Regions from separate parts of the Peribacillus sp. NPDC096622 genome, predicted to be linked through region 1. Evidence: riboswitches for the same ligand, from Rfam matches in the RefSeq annotation. Region 1 holds a riboswitch; the other holds the start of a gene.
What was found. Region 1 has a riboswitch for thiamine pyrophosphate ahead of tenA (thiaminase II). Riboswitches for the same ligand answer to the same signal wherever they lie in the genome.
Positions count from the first base shown of each region.

Region 2: it holds a riboswitch for thiamine pyrophosphate, as region 1 does, so the genes downstream of both, thiC (phosphomethylpyrimidine synthase ThiC) here and tenA (thiaminase II) in region 1, are expected to answer to the same signal.

Region 1 is NZ_JBIWES010000012.1:45,644-50,319, forward strand. It holds gene ACIQYG_RS19615 (2-keto-4-pentenoate hydratase) at 1-114, shown strand, start outside; gene ACIQYG_RS19620 (MFS transporter) at 141-1,502, shown strand; TPP riboswitch at 1,903-2,031, shown strand; gene tenA (thiaminase II) at 2,167-2,850, shown strand; gene ACIQYG_RS19630 (ECF transporter S component) at 2,866-3,444, shown strand; gene ACIQYG_RS19635 (ABC transporter ATP-binding protein) at 3,463-4,676, shown strand, end outside.
Region 2 is NZ_JBIWES010000003.1:486,370-491,045, reverse strand. It holds gene ACIQYG_RS08755 (histidine phosphatase family protein) at 222-767, shown strand; gene ACIQYG_RS08750 (HAD family hydrolase) at 926-1,714, shown strand; TPP riboswitch at 1,830-1,944, shown strand; gene thiC (phosphomethylpyrimidine synthase ThiC) at 2,081-3,862, shown strand; gene ACIQYG_RS08740 (DUF3231 family protein) at 4,141-4,650, opposite strand.

The DNA.
Region 1 (4,676 bases):
GGAATGATTGTTTTGGTAGGCGGAATTACAGATGCCGTTTCCATACAGGCTAACGATAAAATAATGGCAGATTATGGTGAACTAGGGAAACTGACTTTGCATGTTATATCGTGAAAATATGGCAAAGAGGAGGGAATTAATTGCGTGAAGTCAATGCTTCTGAAGTGGTGGGTAATAGTAAATTTGGCCGTTTCCATATAATGGTCTTTATGTGGTGTTTGTTCGCAATTACCTTCGATGGATTTGATATAGCCATGTACGGAGTAGGTTTGCCATTGATGATGGAGGAATGGAGCTTGACGCCAGTCGAAGCTGGCGGAATAGCAAGTTATTCATTGTTCGGAATGATGGTGGGAGCACTCATTTTTGCACCTTTGGCGGATAAAATAGGGAGAAAAAAAGTGCTGGCCATTTGTATATGTTTATTCAGTGTTTTTACATTACTTTCAAGTTTTGCCCCCAATCCTGCCTTTTTCTCGGTTATGCGATTTATAGCAGCCTTGGGAATGGGAGGATTAATGCCAAACGTCATCTCCTTAATGGCGGAATACTCACCCAAAAAGAATAAGGTGCTCATTGTAACCGCTATGTACTGCGGTTATTCCATCGGAAGCATACTTGCTTCTTTAATTGGAATATATGTAATGGAACAAATGAGTTGGAGGGTTTTGTATTGGATAGGGGCGCTTCCCTTACTGGCACTGCCATTCTTCATGAAGCAATTCCCTGAATCGCTTTCCTATTATGTTATTCGAAAACAAGGAGCAAAGCTTGCTGGAATCCTGAATCGCATTGATCCAGATGGCGACTATAAAGAGTCTGACGATTATGAGTTTGCCAAAGTCCAAGAAAGGGCAAAGGGCTTCCCTGTCAAGAAACTCTTCGAAAATAAGCGTACTCTCAGCACATTTGCGTTTTGGGTAGCTGCCTTTAATTGTTTACTAATGGTATACGGACTCAATACATGGTTACCCAAAATCATGCAGCAGTCCGGATACGGCCTTTCATCCAGTTTATCTTTCAATCTTATATCGGGAATAGGACAAATTGGCGGATCTATAATTGGCGGATACTTAGTTGGGAAAATAGGCCATAGAAAAGTACTTGTATCCCTCTGTGCCATAGGTACGGTCTGTTTTGTCATATTAGGATTAACCTCAAATGCAGTAGCATTATATATTCTCATCGCTTTTGGAGGAGCCTGTACAGTCGGAACGATGAATTTAGCCAATACGTATATATCCGAGTATTATCCGCGGGAGATAAGGACCACCGGGAAAGGCTGGGCCTTGGCTTTTGGTAGAATTGGAGCCATTGTTGCCCCAACATTAATAGGTTTATTGCTGGCTGCAAACTATTCGCCACAAAATGCATTCATGGCCTTCACGGTTCCGAGCATAATGGCTGCCTTGGCGTTACTCGCTGTGAAGGAGAGGTATGGCAGCTATGATAAACTACAGATTGAGGGGAATATAAAACTAAAAGCAACGTCGAATGTATAATATTGTTTTTTAGTAGATGGCCTATATGTCAGCGGACAGTCATGCAGACTAATACCTGACATATAGGCCATTTTTTAGAGAATAACAGAATTCACGAGTAAAGCGGTTGAATTCACGAGTAAAACCGCTAAACTCACGAGTAAAACAGCTGAATTCACGAGTAAAAGGGCTGAATCACGAGTAAACATCACATTCACGACGAGTAAAGCAGTTGAATTCACGAGAAAACTACTAAATGAACTCCCTTTGATCAAATTCTTTGTAGGCTATTAAACTGACGGGAAATGATGGTTGCAAGATTGACTGTTTAGTAACCCTAAATCATGAAAACTTTTCTAATACGTTTGACAATTGGATTTATCGTGTTAATATAAAGGCAAATGAAAATTAAATATACAATTTGTACCACTAGGGGTGCTTTATAGGTAAAAGGTGTTTTTACCGCAGAAGCTGAGATTAAAGTATGACTTTAAGACCCTTAGAACCTGATCTGGTTTATACCAGCGTAGGGAAGTGGGGGTCTGGAACAATACGTTTCTGTATTATTTCTTGTACAACCACTTTCTTTACGTTTAAGAAAGTGGTTTTTTGTTTGCAAAAAAAGGGGTGATAAAAGTTTTTTTCGTAACATTCATTCAAAAAATACAATTTGGAGGTCATGGACATGAAGTTTTCAGAGGAAATTCGTCAGGAAGTGGATCACATTTGGGAAGCTAGTTTTAATCACCCGTTTGTTGCAGGAATAGGAGATGGCACTCTGCCAATGGAGAGTTTTCGTTTTTATGTCATGCAAGATGCCTATTATTTATCTCATTTTGCTAGAGTTCAAGCCTTAGGGGCAGTCAAAGCTACAGATTTACATACAACAAGCAGGCTTGCCGGACATGCACAAGGAACATATGAAGCGGAGTTGAAGCTTCATGAGAATTTTTCCGAGAGATTAGGCATCACAAAAGAAGAACGGGAAAATTTCAAACCAGCCCCGACTGCTTATGCTTATACTTCCCATATGTATCGTGCGGCTTATTCGGGACATTTAGGAGATGTTATTGCAGCTATCTTGCCGTGTTACTGGCTGTATTATGAGATAGGTGAAAAGCTGCAAGGGTGCATGCCCGAAGAGCCGATTTATCAAGAATGGATAGCGGCTTACGGAGGAGAGTGGTTCCGTACTTTGGTGGAAGAACAAATTTCGAGGCTTGATGAGATTGCTGAAAAAGTAACTGATGAAGATAAGGAGAGAATGAAAGAGCATTTTATCCTTAGTAGCCAATATGAATACTCATTTTGGGAAATGGCTTATCGTTTAGAGACATGGCCTGTTCATAAGGAAACACTAGAAGTATAAAAGGAGAATGAAACAATGAAAAAAGGATTGAAATTAACGGATATATTAGTCACGATCGTGATTGCGGTTGCATTTGGAATCGTTTATATTCTTTGGGGTTCGGTTTATTATTCCGTTAAACCATTAGGGTTACATCTGGATCAACTTATTTATGGTATGTGGTTTATAGCTGGGCCAGTCGCCTTTTTAATTTTACGGAAACCGGGTGTGGCACTTTTGGCGGAGATAGCTGCAGCTTCCGGGGAATTCTTTCTTGGTTCACCATGGGGGCTGACCGTACTGTTATATGGGGTGGTCCAAGGTTTGTTTGCGGAACTGGTGTTCATGGGGTTCAAATATAAAAAATTCAATATGCCGGTGACCATTTTAGCAGCGATAGCTTCCTGCTTGGCATCGGTTATCATGGATTTTGCATACGGGGAAATAGGTGCGCTTTCTACTTGGAATCTATCGTTATTCATGATAGCGAGGTTTGTAGGTTCCATATTCTTTGCTGGTGTGACCGCCTATTATCTAGTTAAAGTCCTGGAAGCAACAGGGGTAACTAATCTTGTGCGTCCGGTTTCAAATAAAGATTATGCAGAACTTGATTAAAAGTAGAGGTTGAGGGCCATGGAACCAATCGTTTCTGTTGAAAAGTTAAGAATGAAATTTCCCGGTGATGAATCTTTGATATTCAAGGACCTATCACTATCGTTTGATCAAGGAGAAAAAGTGCTACTTTTGGGACCATCAGGATGTGGTAAGTCGACTCTTTTACAAGTGTTAAGCGGATTGATTCCGAATTCCATCGAAGTACCGATGAAAACGGAGAAATTGAAATGCCCTTCTTCGTGGGGGTATGTTTTTCAAGATCCCGATAGTCAGTTTTGCATGCCATTTGCCGATGAGGAAATTGCCTTCGTCCTTGAGAATCTTTCCGTCCCTAAAGAAGAAATGAAAGAGAAGATTCAATATCATTTCCGTAAAGTAGGATTGAACCTGGGCCATACAAGTATTGAAACATTATCAGGCGGGATGAAACAGCGTCTGGCAATCGCTTCAGTATTGGCCCTTGAACCGGAAGTTATATTTTTAGATGAACCAACCGCCATGCTTGATCCGGAAGGAACGAAAGAAATCTGGGAATTGTTGAAGGAAGTCGGACGAGACAAAACGGTTATTATCGTCGAGCATAAAATTGACCATGTTTTAGAATTCATCGAAAGAATCGTGCTTTTTAACGATGACGGTCAAATCATAGCTGATGGTCCAAGAGACACCATTCTTTCACTATATAAAAATGAAATGAAAGAACATGGAATTTGGTTCCCAGGTGTTTGGGATGAGTATATACAGAAATATGCACCCATTCGGGAACACCCATTTACAGATGATTCACCCCTTATGGATGTGCAAGGCTTTAGAGGTTTTCGGAATAAAGAGGAAAAAATCAAGGTTGAAGAGCTGAAGGTACATTCAGGTGAATGGATTGTAATCAGGGGTGAAAATGGCGCGGGGAAGAGTACTCTTTTGCATGCCTTAATGCAGTTCATAAAAACGAAAGGTAAGTATGAATTATTGGGGACCCCTATTAAAAGAGTGAAAAATCCAACGGATCATATGACGTTTGTCTTTCAAAATCCTGAGTTTCAGTTCGTTGCAAATACTGTATATGAAGAGATTGCTTATTCATTGCGTATTGATAAAAGGCCGCAACAAGAAATAGATGAGAGAGTCCGCTCATTGCTTAAAGTATTCCGCCTGAAGGCACACCGGGATAAACATCCGTTTCAATTATCAATGGGTCAAAAGCGTCGCTTAAGCGTAGCCGCCTCAATCGTAAT
Region 2 (4,676 bases), on a different contig from region 1:
CATATGGTCTTGCCCATGATATCTTTCCCTATCATAATCAAATGCTTGCAGTGACTCAATCTGTGAGAACCTTTAACCATACACAATGTCAAGGAGAGCTCAGTAAGGTTTTTAATGGTTTCAACTTGCATTTATTATATAGCTTTACATAGGTTAATATATTGTTAAGGGCTTTTACAGGAAAAAGAAATGAATATTTTAAAAGATAAAAAGGAGAATATATGAAAATTGGTTTGGTACGGCATTTTAAGGTGGCACATGAATTTCCTACTGGGAGATCTGTGACGGCGGATGATATGAAGCAATGGTTTGAGGACTATGATGCAGCGGATATTATTTATGGAACGACTTTATTTGGTGTTGAGGAATGGCAAGAATGTTATTGCAGTGATATGTCGAGAGCTGTCAAGACAGCGGAACACATCTATCCAGGTACGGTTCATCGGATGGAGGAGCTGCGGGAAATACCATCACCCCCTCTTAGAGGCAGCATCAAGCTGCCGTTCATCCTTTGGGCCATCTGGATTCGCTGCTGCTCGGTGATCAACAAGCAGACTAGGGCGGAAATTAAGATTGCAGAGCAAAGGATCAATAAAGTATTGGATGAAGTTTTTGCAAAGGGGGAAAGGAATGTTCTGATCGTGAGTCATGCCGCCCTCATGGTATATCTGAGGAAAGAGCTGATCCGGCGAGGGTTCATCGGTCCAAAATTCAAGATTGCCAGTAATGGAAAACTGTATGTATTTGAAAGAAGAGAAGGTAAATAATATATGGTTTCCCACCGGGAAAAGGTAAGCCATTTTGCTGATTTTAAGAAAGAGGCAGGCATTTTCCGAATAGTTATTCTTTTTTTATTGGTTGTGGTTTATTATTGTAATAGTGTAATTTTTACGAATTCAATATTGGGGAAAGAGGGGTGGACATTTTGCTGAAGGCAGTTTTTTTTGATTTAGATGATACATTACTTTGGGATCAGAAAAGTGTAAAAGAGGCTTTTGTTGCCACATGTCAAGTTGCCAAGGAGAAATATGGTCTGAATGTCGACGAGTTTGAAGAAGCGGTGCGGAAGGAAGCGCGTGAGCTTTATTCTTCTTACGATACATATGCATTCACTCAAATGATTGGAATCAACCCATTTGAGGGACTATGGGGGAATTTTCAAGATGACCATGATGAATTCCGGAAGATGGCCGGGATTGTACCGGCTTATCGGAAAGAAGCGTGGACGAGGGGCTTGAAGGCTTTAGGGATCGATGACCCGGAATTTGGGCTTGAACTGGCAGAACGTTTCCCGGCTGAAAGACGCAAAAAGCCATTTATCTATGAAGAAACATTCCGTGTTCTGGATGAATTAAAAGGGAAGTACAAATTGCTATTGCTTACGAACGGATCTCCTGAACTGCAAAATACCAAACTTGAAATTACGCCTGAACTGGTTCCTTATTTCGACCAAATCGTGATTTCAGGCGCATTTGGACGAGGTAAACCGGATGCCTCCATTTTTGAGCATGCTTTGGAAATCATGGAGCTTGATAAGGATGAAGTATTGATGGTCGGCGATAATTTAATGACCGATATCCTTGGAGCATCACGGGTAGGTATAAAGTCGGTCTGGATAAATCGCCATGATAAGGAACGGAATGAAGTGATTCCAACCTATGAAATCACGCATTTAGAGGAGCTTTTCCCTATCCTTGAGAGCCTGAGGGATTAATTGGCGGTCCTCCTCCAAATAACAATTTTAGATAATTGTAGAGAAAATATTAGGTCTTTCAAATTATTTACAGAATGAAAAGGGTGAGCTATAGTTACCGTGTAATCAATTAAATTATTCAGACTAGGGGTGTCCAATAAAAGTTGGGCTGAGAGGGAAGCGCTTAAGCTTCTTAACCCTCAGGACCTGATCTGGTTCATACCAGCGTGGGGAAGTTAGAATCTACTGAACGATGACATTTCAATTGGTCATTTCTGTAGTCATACTAACGTTAGCCGGGTCTTTAAATATGAGACCTGGCTTTTTCGTGCGAAATGGATTGGATTTTGTCCTTTTTAAATGAACTTAAAAAGGAGAAATGAAATCATGATGAGTAATTCAGTAAATGACATGAACGTTTCAATTATGTCCAGTTTTGCCGGGAGTAAAAAAGTGTATGTTGAGGGATCTAGACCCGATATTAAAGTACCTATGCGTGAAATTAAGCTAAGTCCGACAACAGGGGCATTCGGCGAAGAGGAGAATCCGCCTTTACGTGTATATGACACAAGCGGCTTCTATACGGATTCAGAATATCCCATTGATATTCATAAAGGCCTTTCCCCGATTAGACGCAGCTGGGTTCTGGAACGGGAAGATGTTGAAGAGTATGAAGGGCGTGAAATAAAGCCCGAAGATAACGGATATAGAAAAGTGGAATCACAATCCAATGCCGAAGTTTTTCCGGGATTGAAAAGAAAACCATTGCGTGCAGTGAAAGGGAAAAACGTAACCCAGCTCCATTATGCCCGTAAAGGTATCATTACTCCAGAAATGGAGTTCATTTCGATCAGGGAAAATGTAGCCCCTGAGTTTGTAAGAGAAGAGGTAGCTAGCGGGCGGGCGATCATTCCGGCAAATATTAACCATCCGGAAAGTGAGCCCATGATCATCGGACGTAATTTTCACGTGAAAATAAATGCGAATATTGGAAACTCAGCTGTTAGTTCATCGATCGAAGCTGAAGTGGAGAAAATGACTTGGGCAACACGATGGGGTGCAGACAACATAATGGATCTTTCCACAGGAAAGAATATTCACACGACGCGGGAATGGATTATTAGGAATTCACCTGTGCCGGTTGGAACGGTTCCGATATATCAAGCATTGGAAAAAGTGAATGGAGTCGCGGAAGATTTAAATTGGGAAGTTTTCCGGGATACATTAATCGAGCAGGCTGAGCAAGGTGTCGATTACTTCACCATACACGCTGGTGTGCTTTTGCGATACATCCCAATGACAGCAAAGCGAGTTACGGGCATTGTTTCCAGGGGAGGCTCCATAATGGCACAATGGTGCTTGGCCCACCACCAAGAAAGTTTTCTCTATACTCACTTTGAAGAGATTTGTGAAATCATGAAGACGTATGATGTCGCATTCTCATTAGGTGACGGTCTCCGTCCTGGATCCATTGCAGATGCAAACGATGAGGCACAATTTGCCGAATTGGAAACACTTGGGGAGTTGACGAAGATTGCTTGGAAGCACGACGTTCAAGTAATGGTGGAGGGACCCGGTCACGTACCGATGCATTTGATTAAAGAAAATATGGATAAGCAGCTGGAAGTCTGTCAAGAAGCACCATTTTATACCCTGGGACCATTGACGACGGATATAGCTCCTGGATATGACCATATCACTTCTGCGATTGGTGCTGCCATGATTGGATGGTTTGGTACTGCCATGCTTTGCTATGTGACACCGAAAGAGCATTTGGGGCTACCGAATAAAGAGGATGTTCGGGTAGGGGTCATTACTTACAAAATTGCAGCTCACGCAGCTGACCTTGCAAAAGGCCATCCGCAGGCAAGAAAACGGGATGATGCCCTTTCGAAGGCCAGATTCGAATTTCGTTGGAGAGATCAATTCAATCTTTCTCTTGACCCTGAAAGGGCAGTTGAATATCACGATGAAACTCTACCGGCTGAAGGTGCCAAAACAGCCCATTTCTGTTCAATGTGCGGACCAAAATTCTGCAGTATGAGAATCTCTCAGGACATCCGTGATTTGGCGAAGGAGAAGGGTCTGGGTTTTGAGTCGGTAATCGATGAAGGGCTTAAAGAAAAAGCGAATGAATTTAGGAAAACGGATGGGAAAATCTATCAATGATTCCGAAGGAGAATTCGATGAATCGGGTAATCCAGATAAAAATTGAAATGAAACAGTTGGAAACTCAATTGGAACAGCTGAAAAGGGAGCTGAACACTTTTCGGGAAAATTGTAACCATGAATTTGTGATAAATGATTATAGTCAACAATGTACAAAGTGCCACTTAATCGAAAGTTTGCAATGGTAATGATTCCTTGATCGTCCTTATGGAATTAATCCCTTAATCATGTTGGGCATTCAATCACAAAACATGATTAAGGGGATATTTCATTACTATTTACATACTTGTTTTTCTAATATGAAGAGGAGGAGGGACAAGCCATCCTTTTTCCTTATTCAATCTTAGGAAGTCAGCACCCAATGCAGCTTTATTGGTATGGAATTGCGCAAACATCTGTGCAATATCTTCGCGGATGCATTGACCCATCATTTGGCTGCAAGCAACTAATCCTGCATTAATATCGATTGATACTGAAGCAGAGATTTCAGGATCTTGAAGACGTGCCCCGACGGGAATATCCTCCAAATTAGCTTTAGGCCTTTCAGGTGGTGACGGAGGCAATCCTACGTTATTTTCTTTTAATAATGATTCAAGTTGGTCATGTTCCTGTTTCCCTTGATTGATCACTTCAACAAGTAATTTATGCAGGTCCTTGTCGCCAGTATGATTAAGCATAGTTTGATGACAGGCAATCAACCCTTTTGTAGTTGTTAGAAATGCCCAGGTTCCAAATACCTCTCCATAATGCATAGGCTCATCTTTCGGATTTCCGCTTAAAATTCCCATAACCATCCTCCTTGAAATTCATTAAC